DNA from 3 places in the Arthrobacter sp. SIMBA_036 genome. Region 3 is predicted to be linked to each of the others. Evidence: riboswitches for the same ligand, from Rfam matches in the RefSeq annotation. Region 3 holds a riboswitch; each other region holds the start of a gene.

Region 1 (3,842 bases), on a different contig from region 3:
CATGGGGCTTCGGATGGCCGGCTGGTCAGTGGCCGTCGCCGTGGACGGTCCGGACGCTGTGAAAACCGCCAAGGAATTTCGTCCGGATGTACTGGTGTTGGATGTCATGCTTCCCGGATTCGACGGCGTCGAGGCCCTCGGCCGCATCCGTGCCTTTGCCCCTGAGGTGCCGGCGTTGTTCCTGACGGCCAAGGATGCGGTTCAGGACCGCATCGTGGGCCTAGCTGCCGGCGGGGACGATTACGTGACAAAGCCTTTCAGCATGGAAGAAGTTCTCCTTCGACTTCACCGACTGATCCAGCGTTCGGGGGTCGCGGCGATGGACACGGCGGAACTGGTGGTGGGAGACCTGCGGCTGAACGTTGACACCCGCGAGGTCACCCGTGGCGGCGAGGACATTCCCCTCACCGCAACGCAGTTCGACCTGTTGCGTTACCTCATGGAAAATCCCAAAAGGGTGGTCAGCAAAGCCCAAATCCTGGACAGGGTGTGGGACTACGATTTCGGTGGCCAAGCCAACATCGTGGAACTGTACATCTCCTACCTGCGCAAGAAAATCGAAGCAAACCATCCTCCAATGATTCACACCGTGCGTGGCGCGGGGTACGTCATCAAGCCCGCGGACTAAGAATTGACCACACTCTCAGGAGTAGCCAAGACCCCGCACCGTAGCTGGCTCAATCCATCGACCTGGCATTTGCGCACCCGCTTGGTCCTCGTAGCCATGGTCCTTTTGGTCGCCATTTGCGGTGCCGTGGGGCTGGTGAGCTACGCGTCCATGGACTTGGTTTTCAATAAGCAGCTCGACATGCAGCTGGCACAAGCCTCGGGCCGCGCGAACGACTTCGGAAGGGCGCCGTCGAACTTTCCCTCGTCCGGAAGGCCTGACCCGCTGGAAGCGCGTGGCCAAGGCGCAGGAACGCTCAACGCCCGCATCAGCGGAACCACGGTCAGCAGCTCCGGGCTCATCGATGCCGGCGGCAACCGGGTGGCGTTGTCCTCCGCGGATCAGCAAGTACTTTTGTCACTCCCCCGCGGGAACCTGCCCGTGGACCGTTCGCTCTCCAACGGCGACTACCGCCTGGTCGCCGTCGAAACCCCCTACGGAGACGTGATCGTGACAGGCCTGCCGCTGGCTGACAAACAAAGCACAGAGGCTTCGCTGGTATGGACCATGGTCCTTGTGTCGTTGGGTGGCCTTGTCTTGATTGGCCTCGCAGGCACCGTGGTCATTCGACGGACCATGCGTCCGCTCGAGCAACTGGCCGACGTCGCCACCAAAGTATCCCGTCTGCCGCTCGACGCCGGTGAGGTGGCACTGGGCGTACGGGTGCCGCCTTCGGCCGCGCATCCAGGGACGGAAGTGGGCAGCGTCGGCTATGCCCTGAATCAGATGCTGGACAACGTAGCGAACGCCTTGGAAGCCCGACAGCAAAGCGAAACCAAGGTCCGCCAATTCGTCGCGGACGCTTCCCACGAACTGCGCACGCCGCTCACTGCCATCCGTGGCTACACAGAGCTGCTGCGGATGACGGAAACTTTCACCGATGACGGCCGCAAATCGTTGGCCCGCGTCCAAAGCCAGTCGGAGCGCATGACCACGCTGGTAGAGGACCTGCTGCTGCTGGCCCGCTTGGATGAGGGACAACCCCTGCATGTCACCGATGTGGACCTCACGCAGTTGGTCATTGAGACCGTCAATGACGAGAAAGTCATGGCACCGGACCATCACTGGCAACTGCGGCTTCCCGATGAACCGATCTCCGTCCGGGGAGATGCGACGCAACTGCATCAGGTGATGGCCAATTTGCTCTCGAACGCCCGCAAACATACCGATCAGGGCACTACCGTGGTGACCGGTGTATCGCTTTCGGCAGACGGCAGCGCCGTGGTCTCCGTGACGGACAACGGCCCTGGCATACCCGAGGACTTTCAACGCCGCATCTTCTCGAGGTTTGCCCGTGCAGACGCTGCCAGGTCGGGGTCCGAAGGTACCTCGGGGCTGGGTCTGTCCATCGTCGAGTCCATAGTCCGAGCACATGGGGGGAACGTGGAAGTGACATCCCGTCCGGGACGGACGGAGTTCGCCTTGCGTCTTCCGTCAATGAACACCGGACTGACGTAACGAAACGAGCAAGCCGACTCTCCGCAATCGTGATCTCTGTTACCTAAATGTGACTTTGGGCGAAGGGTCCTGTACCGTCGAAAGGGTGGGTCGCTCCAACTGGCCCACTTCCGGGATGCGCCGAGCTCTGCCACTTCCCGGAGTCCGTTCTTCTTTGAGGCAGAGACGGGGGACCCAGAGTCTCCGGGCCAGGCCTAGTGCCGGCCCTTGGGGTGAAGCCGCAGCGTGATGCGCGGCCGGATGACCTCATCCGAACCCGACAGCTAACTCCGCAGGCGCTGAGAGGCAATCAAACCATGTCTGAATTTAACGATCAGGCGCGCCCTTCCGCGCGCCACCGTGACGAACACAGCACACCCCTGACCAAGTCGCAGTCCGTCCTAAAGAACGCTGCCCGCCGGGGTAAAAGCGGCTACCGCATGTCGGTAGTGGCCGGCGTTATCGCCGCAGGGCTGGGTGTTGCATCGCTGGGCCAGGCCGCGAATGCGGCGTTCACTCTTCCTGAAATGAGCAAGGCAGCGGAGACCCAGTCGTCCGCACAGTCTGACAGCAAGGCTAAGGACGCTGTGGCACAAGCTGTAGCAAAGGCCGACGCCGCCAGGCAGGCCGCTGCAGACAAGGCCGCTGCAGACAAGGCCGCTGCAGACAAGGCAGCAGCTGACAAGGCTGCGGCAGATAAGGCAGCAGCGGACAAAGCTGCTGCCGACCAAGCAGCAGCAGCGAAAGCAGCAGCTGACAAGGCCGCTGCGGACCAAGCCGCTGCCGCACAAAAAGCTGCTGCCGATGCTGCCGCCAAGCAGGCGGCTGACGCTGCCGCCGCCAAGACCGCTGCTGCCGCGCAGGCTGCCGCCACCCCCGTGGCTGTAGACGATCCTGCCGGCGCCAAGGCCTATGCAGCAAGCATTCTCTCCAGCTACGGCTGGAGCCAGGGCGAAATGACCGCCTTGGACGCCCTGTGGGAAAGGGAATCAGGATGGCGGACCACCGCGACCAACGCTTCCAGCGGTGCCTACGGCATTGTCCAGTCCCTTCCCGCTTCCAAGATGGCTACTGCCGGCGCTGACTGGCAGACCAACTACCAGACCCAAATCAAGTGGGGGCTGGACTACATCAAGCAACGCTACGGCTCCCCCTCGGCTGCCCTCGCGTTCCACTTGGCCAATAACTGGTACTAAACCACCACGGCTAACCATCGCCGCACTGGCCCTGATTGCCGCACTGTCCCTGCATGTCCACTACAGCATCCGCTGCAGTAGGCACTGGGGACGGTGCGGCAATTCCGGTTTCACAGTCACATCACAGCTTCCGCCTAAAGCACTCATACGAGGCTGCCCCACGCTGGATACATGACGCTCACAGATCCGGCAACAGGCGCACCACCAAGCCCACGTCAATGGGACCCGGCATCCTCCGCTGTACCGCTTGCGCAAGCGCGGCGCTCTCCGGTTGATACCCACACCGCCGTTCCGGTCCTTGACGTGACAATCCCGGTCCACAACGAGGAAAGCGACGTTGAAGCCTGCCTCCGCAGGCTGCACGCGCACCTTGCGGACACGTTCCCCCACAGCTTCCGCATCACCGTGGCCGATAACGCAAGCACGGACAACACCCTCCGGATCGCGGAAAGACTTGGCCGGGAAATCCCGGAAATCGCGGTGATGCGATTCGAGGAAAAAGGCCGTGGAAACGCGCTGCGGCAAGTATGGCTGGCTTCGCC
Region 2 (3,842 bases), on a different contig from region 3:
GCTACGCAAGAGACTGCGTTCGAGGAGAGCTGAGCGGGATGACGGATCTGATCGATACCACTGAGATGTATCTTCGGACCATTTTGGAGCTTGAAGAAGAGAACATTGTTGCCCTTCGCGCACGCATTGCCGAGCGTCTCCGACACTCCGGCCCCACCGTGTCACAGACCATCGGACGAATGGAAAGGGACGGCCTGGTCATAGTTTCCAATGACCGCCACCTGGAACTGACCCAAGCGGGCCGTAAGCGGGCCACCGAAGTTATGCGTAAGCATCGGCTGGCCGAGCGGCTCTTGGCAGATGTGATCGGATTGGATTGGGCCTACGTCCATGACGAAGCCTGCCGTTGGGAACACGTTATGAGCGAACGCGTCGAACGCAGGCTTTACGAGCTTCTCGAGCACCCCACCGAATCTCCCTACGGCAATCCGATCCCAGGGCTCGAAGCAATCGGTGGTTTGGCCGCCGTCCCTGCGGACCGCCCGGATGTCAACCTTCTGCAGGCCATGGACGGTTACGGCTCCGATTCGCGGGTGCTCATCAGCCGCCTCGCCGAACCTATCCAAGTGGAGCCGGAGCTGTTGACCCAGTTGGATGAAGGTGGAATCCGGCCAGGAGCATTAGTGTCACTGGAGCGAGTGGGCGAGTACATCTCCGTTCGGGTCCCCGGCATTGAAGGCGCCTTGGAACTTCCTCCCGAGGTCGCCGGCCACGTCTTTGTTTCCCTCGGCTAATACGCCGGGCAACATTAAGCGCCGCTGCAATTCTCCTGCTGTGGCAGGACTTGCCATCACTATTTCCCTGTTGATAACGAATTTATTACTGGGGGACTTAATCCCCTATAGTTGATTATTGGCGCCGATACCAAAGCGTTACCTGATCCGGAGCCGAACTCTGCCAGCGGATCAGGTGTTCCACCCCTTACTGGCAGAGGCGGGGGAACCACTAGCGGCTGTCTAAAGAAGCAGCCTTGGGGTGAAGTCCGCAGCAGAAGTGCCCACTGATACAGGTCCTCTTGGGGATACCTGTGTGCCGTGAGCGCTGAGCGCGGGCCGGGTCTTTGAACTCTCTGACTCGAATCCGACAGCTAACTTCGCAGGCTTTTCAGAGAGGAATAGAGTTTGACATCGCAGAACGTCAGGGGCCGCCGTCGCGCATCCGGCCCTGCTGCTGAGGTGGGGCCTGCCCGCGTTGCTACGGAAATCCGGCCCCGCGAGGCCAGCCGCCAGCGGCGACGGAAAGGTCCGCTGCGTCAAGTGGCCGACTTCGCCGCAGCCAGCGGAGTAGGTCAGAAAGCCGGCATCGCCCTTGCTGCTACCGGCTTGGCGCTGACAGTCGGCCTGCCAGGCACCAGCCCGATGATGGCTACCTCGGACTCTGGCCAAACCGAGTCTGCGCTGTCTGTAGCCGGTACCCAGCCGGAGGTATCCGCAGCGGCATCGGCCAAAATCGACTTCAGCCGTGCTGCCGTTTCCACGGCAGCGGATCCCGATGGCAAGCTGAAGCAGCTACTGAGCGCCCAGTCTGTGGCCAGCATCCAGCGTTCATCGTCCCAAGGCACTTTGGGTGCCCCCTTGGACACGCTTGTCACCGCATCGCCGTTCGGTTACCGCGTCAGTCCGCTGACGGGCGGCACCGGTGACTTCCACCGCGGCCAAGACTTCGTGGCGCAGTGCGGCACCGCGGTCCATGCTGCCGCGGCCGGCAAAGTAACTTTCGCAGGATGGCACGAGTACGGTGGCGGCAACCGTGTGGTCATAGATCACGGAAACGGCTTGGAAACTACCTACAACCACCTGTCGTCCTTCAACGTCAAGGTGGGCCAGACGGTCAGCCGCGGCGACGTCGTGGCCCTCAGCGGCACCACGGGAGCCTCCACAGGCTGCCACCTCCACTTTGAAGTCCAGGTCAATGGCGAAGTCGTTGACCCCATGGGCTGGCTCTGACCAACGTGATGGCCATCTCTCGATTCCATGAGGCCGCTCGTGACCTGAATGTGACATTCGCGTTCAACTGTTGTACCGTACATAACGCATCGGCTTTTTAGGGGGCCGGTGCACTTGAGTGGATTGCCTAGCTCTGCCACCGCTCGAGTTCCGTTCGCAAAATCGTCTGGCAGGGGCGGGGGAACCACTTCTGGTCTTCGCAAGAAGGCCTTGGGGTTAAGTCGCAAAGCTTCTCTGAAGCAGCGCGGCCGGATGACTCCCATCCGAATCCGACAGCTCACCTCGCAGGCATTGGGAGAGGCTACCTACGTGTCATCACGCACTACCCCTGCGCGCCACCGCGCCCAAGCGGTTCGTAAGAACCCCTTGAACACTCTTTCTACGGCTGTTTCTTCCAACGCAGGTACAGTAGGCCGCCAGGCCGTCGTGTTGGCAGCAGCCTCCGGTCTCATTCTCAGCGTTGGTTTGCCCGCGCAGGCTGCCGACACCGGCGTTTCCGCTTCGGAAGCCTCCGGTACCCAGCAGATGGTAGCCACAGCAGTGGTAACCGCGGAGCCCACCGCCACCGTTGCCTTCGAGAGCCCCGTTGTGGCCACGCAGGAGGCTCCGAAGGTTGTCCAGGCAGTTGCCGAGACTCCCGATGCCTCAACCCAGGCCGCTACAGGCGCCACGAACAACGCAGGCACGTCGGAAACTGTTACCGCACAGTCGGCCGTAGCCAAGGATGGCGTTTCCAGCGCCGCAGCTTCGGGCCTGGCAGCAATCGCCTACACCGGCATCGGCCACCCCTACGTTTGGGGCGGCACCACGCCCAACGGTTGGGACTGCTCCGGCTTCACTCAGTGGGTCTACGCCCAGGCCGGCATCAGCATCCCACGCACGAACGCCTGGACTGTCATGAAGCCCACCAACACTCCTGCTCCTGGCGATCTCGTCATGCAGAATGGCGGAGCCCACGTTGGCATCTACGTTGGCAACGGCATGATGATCAGCGCCTTGAACCCGAGCCAGGGCACGTTGCTGCATGCAGCAGCTGCCACGGGTACATCCTCCTTCTTCACTCTCCGCTAGAAAAACACCCAGTTCACGACTGAGCAGCATTCCCCCAAGTGCTGGTCGGTCACTACCCGCGCGTAACCCCATAGCGCGGATACGAAAGAGAAAAACATCATGATCAGTGCAAACAAGGTTGCACGGCACCGCGCGGAAGCTCCCAAGACGAGCTCGCTTGCCGTCATCGCAAAAGCAGTCAGTGAGAACGCAGGTGGCGTCGGCCGCCAAGCCGCAGTAATTGCCGCCGCTTCAGGCCTTGTCCTGACCAGCGGTGTAGCTGCCAACGCGGCTGATACGAACGTTCAGCGTGAGTCGACCTCCACGTCCACCCTCGACGTCCAGCCGGTAGCACAGGCAACGATCGCAGCTGATTCCACTGTTGCCATCTCTTACGAGAGCCCCGTGATCACCACGGTAGAAGCTCCGGCCCCCGTGGTTGAGCAGGCTCCTGCCAAGGCGGAAGCTGCGCCGACGGCAGCTGCTCAGGCCAGTGCCCCCGCGACCACTGCCACCACCGGCGGTAACGCAACCCTGGCTGTGAACTCCACCTCCAGCGCTACCAAGGCTCCGGTTGCCTCCAGCGGCCTCGGTGCTGCAATTGCTGCAGCCGCCTACGCGCAGTTGGGCGTGAACCAGGACTGCACCATGCTGGTCACCAACTCGCTGGCTGCCGTGGGCATCCACTTCCACGACTGGCCTGCTGGTTACCTCTCCCTCGGCCGCACGGTCAGTGCAGCAGAAGCACAGCCCGGTGACCTCGCCTACTACGCCAACGGCGGTTTGGCCGGCGAGGCCCACATTGCCGTGTACGTAGGCAACGGCATGGCGGTCCACGGTGGCTGG
Region 3 (3,842 bases):
CGCCAGTCCGTTGCGCTCGGCCTCGATGGCCTGCTGCGCGAGAGCCCGTCGTCCAACTGGTTGGTCATCAGCGATTACCTGCGTTGCGGACCCCGCTGGTATCTCACCGAGCTGCCCGTCATGATGCAGTACCCAACCCAGGCACGGTTAGCCGGGATTACGGTGCCGGTACTGATCCTCCGTGGAAGCCGCGACCACGTGGCCGGGCCGGAGTGGTGCCTGCGGCTCTCCAGGACTGTCCCCCAAGGACGCTTGGTGGAGATTCCCGGCGTCGGACATGTGGCCCAGCATATGCGCCGCAAGGCAGTGGCCGACGCCATTCGGAGCTTCGTCTCCGCGACGGCCCGCCACCGCTGAGCGGCGCCCCTGGAAGTGTACGACGCCGGCCGGTCACCCCGCCTGCCCTTGTTGGGTCCGTGTTGCCCGGCTAGGCTGGCCATATCAACGCAATAGTAAGTTTGCTTACGAAAGGGTTGCTCGTGACCAAGGACTCGAAGGAAGAAACACAAGGCTTCGGCGTAACCGGCGCTAAGGGACCCGTGGACACCACGGCTTCAGCGGACAGCATCCATGAAGACCCGGAGATGCGCCGGGATCGCGATGATGATCCCGCTGCCTCGGCAAACCCCGACCCCCTCAACGGCAACATCACCGGGCTGGAACCGGGAGGGGGCGTCCCGCCAGGTGAAACCCCGCCCGCCGAGGACAGTATGAGCATGGATCAAGGACACGACGAGTAACGCCGTAGCTACCCCGTAGACTACGTGAGCTTCAGGATCTCGCCGAGATCGTAATCGGCCGGTTCCTCCAGCTGGGAGTAGGTGCAACTACCGGGTGTCCGGTCGGTCCGCCACCGCCGGAACTGGGTGGTGTGCCGGAAACGATCGCCCTCCATATAGTCGTACGCCACTTCGATCACCAGTTCAGGGCGAAGCGGGACGAAAGAGAAGTCCTTGCCGCCGCTCCACCTGCTCTGGGCCCCAGGCATCCTGGAACCACCCGCCGCTTCATCTTGCGTGGCCCACTCACCCCATGGATGGTCGCCGAGGTCCACCTGGTACGGTTCCAACTCGGCCACCAGGCTCTCCCTTTTGGCCATGGGGAACGATGCCACCACCCCCACGTGGTGAAGCCGCCCGTCGTCGTCGTAAAGGCCCAGCAGCATGGACCCGACGACCTTTGCCGTCTTATGCCAACGGAAACCCGCCACCACGCAGTCCGCGGTTCGCACGTGCTTGGTCTTGAACATGACGCGCTTGTTGGGTTGATATGTGCCGTCAAGTGGTTTGGACAGCACGCCATCCAGCCCTGCGCCTTCCAGTTGGACGAACCACTCCTTGGCCCTCTCCAAGTCGGTCACTGCGGGGGTGATGTACACAGGGGGTTCGGCCGTGGAGAGTGCTTGCTCCAGGATTGCTCGGCGTTGCGAAAAAGGCCGACCCGTCAGGTCCTCGTCGCCTAACGCAAGGATGTCGAAGGCGACCATCGACGCCGGGGTCTTCTCCGCCAGCATCCGGACCCTGCTATCGGCAGGATGGATGCGTTGCTGGAGAACCTCGAATTCCAGCCTGTTGCCTTGGATCAGGACAATCTCGCCGTCGATGACGCACTTGTCCGGAAGGTTCCCCTGCAGCGCCGCCACGAGCTCCGGGAAGTACCGGGTCATGGGCTTCTCATTCCGGCTGCCGAGGACGATCTCGTCCCCGTCCTTGAAGACGATGGTCCGGAAGCCGTCCCACTTGGGCTCGTAGTGCCCAACATCGGGGATGTCAGGGACTGACTTGGCGAGCATGGGCGAGACGGGCGGCATCACGGGCAGGTCCATAGGTCAATGTCTACCTGCCCTGGCCCAGTGAAGCTAGTGTTCGGCGATGGATATCCGGCCGTGTTGCGGGCGGGACCTGTGACGACCGCGCAGCCGTTACATTAATGTGACTTTGTTTTCCGCCTAGGGTAACTTCATAGGGCGACCCGGAACTCCGCTGGGCCGTTTCCGGGCTGACGCCGAGCTCTGCCGCAATCCGGGATTCCGCTAGACCCACGGCAGAGACGGGGGACCCAGTGTTCCGGGCTTGTTCCCCGACAAGCCCTTGGGGTGTAGCCGCCAGCCGCGGCCGGACGGCCTCGTCCGAACCCGACAGCTAACCTCGAAGGCGTCGAGAGGCAACAACCATGTCCCCAACCATGGATCAGCCGCGACGCGCCCTGCGTGAGAGCGAGCGCGCCAAACCAACCGGCCGCCGTCGGGCGTCCACTGACAGTCCCGCAATTGCCGACCCGGCAGTACCGATGACCCGTGCGGCACGGCGTGCCGCCGAGCGGCAACGCGAGCACGCTTCCGGCGTGGGCATCGACGACGACGCCAGCCAAGCCGTTGACGCCGAACGACCCGCCGCAGCGGAGCCCCAGCCCAGGCAAACCGCGTTCGAGGAAACCGCGAGCGTCCCCGAAGCTCTGGCCGGAGAAGCCCTAGCCGCCGAAGCTCTGGCCACAGTTCAGATTCCAATCGTTCCGGCCGTTCAGCCCGCCACTACTGAAGCAGTCACGGCAGCCATCCCGCTCCAAACGGCCGAGGTCTCAGCGCTTCCGCACCACCGGCCGCGCCAATACAGTCGCGAACCATACGCGGTACTACACAAGGCCGCGTCAGTCCGCCACATGAGCCAGCGCATGGCCATGGTGGCTGGGGCATTGGGGCTCGCCTTGACTGTGGGCACGGTAGGCCAGGCTCTCGATCTTCCGTTCTTCGGCAGCGAAAGCAAGGTCACGGACGCCAGCGGCGGCGGCGCCGGTGACACGACTGCACAAACCACGGCCTCGATCTCCGGTGTTCCCGGTGGTTCCAGCACCGCATCCGCTGTGGCTGCCTCATCGGGTGCAACGCCATCTGCGGAGTCATCCGATGTCAGCCAAGCTGCCACTGTTCCGGACGCGCCGGATACCGCGGCGTCGTCGTCGCCCGCGGCCTCCGGCACCCCCACAGTTTCCCTTGCGCCGCCAGTGTGGGTTCCTTCGGCAGCCCAACCAGCAGCTCCGGGCACGCCAGCCGCACCCGCGCCTGTTCCTGCTCAGCCTGTTCCTGCCCAGCCAGTTGCTAGCGGCGCGGCTTCGGACAACGTCCCAGCACAGCCGCCCACCTCGACGCCTACTGCCACCTCAACGCAGCACCCCACGGCAACACCCACACCTCAGCCCACCGCCACCCAGGCCCCGAGCCCTGCACCGCAATCCTCGGGGCAGTCGGCGCTGGGATCCCTTCTCGGCACCGTCAAGAAGGCGCTCAAATGAGCCCTCGACTGCCTACAGCGTTCGGACACACTGGCTGGCATGGCCGGTACTGCCGCGCGAGCCGGACGGCCTTGGTTCGGGGCCGAATTGGCCGCTGGAGCTGCCAACGACTCCAGCGCTCCTGAGAGGCCCAGGGTCACGGGACTAGATCCTCGGCCTGCCGGCCCAGCGCCGTGCCTTCAACGCTGCGTGCAACTCAAGCCGAACCGCACCATTCACGGGATCTGCGCCAATGAGTTGGCGTATGCGGCCGAGCCTGTTGTAGACGCTGCTTCTGTGAAGGTGAAGCTTGGTGGCGACATCTTGGACCGAGCTGTCGTTGTCGTAAAGGAGTTCCAGCACCGGTAGGAGTTCACCGTTGCGGTCGTGATCCTCCAAAGCGCGGAAATGCACGCTGCTTGTGTCATCCCAGCCGCCTGGAGCCTGAAGTCGGTCGAAAAGTTGGTAAACGCCTACGGCCCTGACGTCCACGAGCTCGCCCAACGGCGGATCCACAGCGGCAGCTTGTGCAGCGACTTTTGACTGCCGGTACGCAGCACCAAGTTGCCGGATCA

The links. Region 3 has a riboswitch for cyclic di-AMP ahead of SB659_RS11445 (hypothetical protein). Riboswitches for the same ligand answer to the same signal wherever they lie in the genome.
Region 1: it holds a riboswitch for cyclic di-AMP, as region 3 does, so the genes downstream of both, SB659_RS09885 (hypothetical protein) here and SB659_RS11445 (hypothetical protein) in region 3, are expected to answer to the same signal.
Region 2: it holds a riboswitch for cyclic di-AMP, as region 3 does, so the genes downstream of both, SB659_RS04510 (C40 family peptidase) here and SB659_RS11445 (hypothetical protein) in region 3, are expected to answer to the same signal.

What each region holds. Positions count from the first base shown of each region.
Region 1 is NZ_JAWRXG010000006.1:70,491-74,332, forward strand. Features, by position in the region: gene SB659_RS09875 (response regulator transcription factor) at 1-628, shown strand, start outside; gene SB659_RS09880 (ATP-binding protein) at 632-2,125, shown strand; cyclic di-AMP (ydaO/yuaA leader) riboswitch at 2,234-2,417, shown strand; gene SB659_RS09885 (hypothetical protein) at 2,422-3,300, shown strand; gene SB659_RS09890 (glycosyltransferase) at 3,472-3,842, shown strand, end outside.
Region 2 is NZ_JAWRXG010000002.1:396,856-400,697, reverse strand. Features, by position in the region: gene SB659_RS04520 (metal-dependent transcriptional regulator) at 39-734, shown strand; cyclic di-AMP (ydaO/yuaA leader) riboswitch at 876-1,117, shown strand; gene SB659_RS04515 (M23 family metallopeptidase) at 1,122-1,946, shown strand; cyclic di-AMP (ydaO/yuaA leader) riboswitch at 2,085-2,251, shown strand; gene SB659_RS04510 (C40 family peptidase) at 2,313-3,017, shown strand; gene SB659_RS04505 (NlpC/P60 family protein) at 3,117-3,842, shown strand, end outside.
Region 3 is NZ_JAWRXG010000007.1:143,589-147,430, reverse strand. Features, by position in the region: gene SB659_RS11460 (alpha/beta fold hydrolase) at 1-357, shown strand, start outside; gene SB659_RS11455 (DUF6480 family protein) at 480-740, shown strand; gene SB659_RS11450 (ATP-dependent DNA ligase) at 761-1,825, opposite strand; cyclic di-AMP (ydaO/yuaA leader) riboswitch at 2,021-2,170, shown strand; gene SB659_RS11445 (hypothetical protein) at 2,185-3,288, shown strand; gene SB659_RS11440 (PucR family transcriptional regulator) at 3,433-3,842, opposite strand, start outside.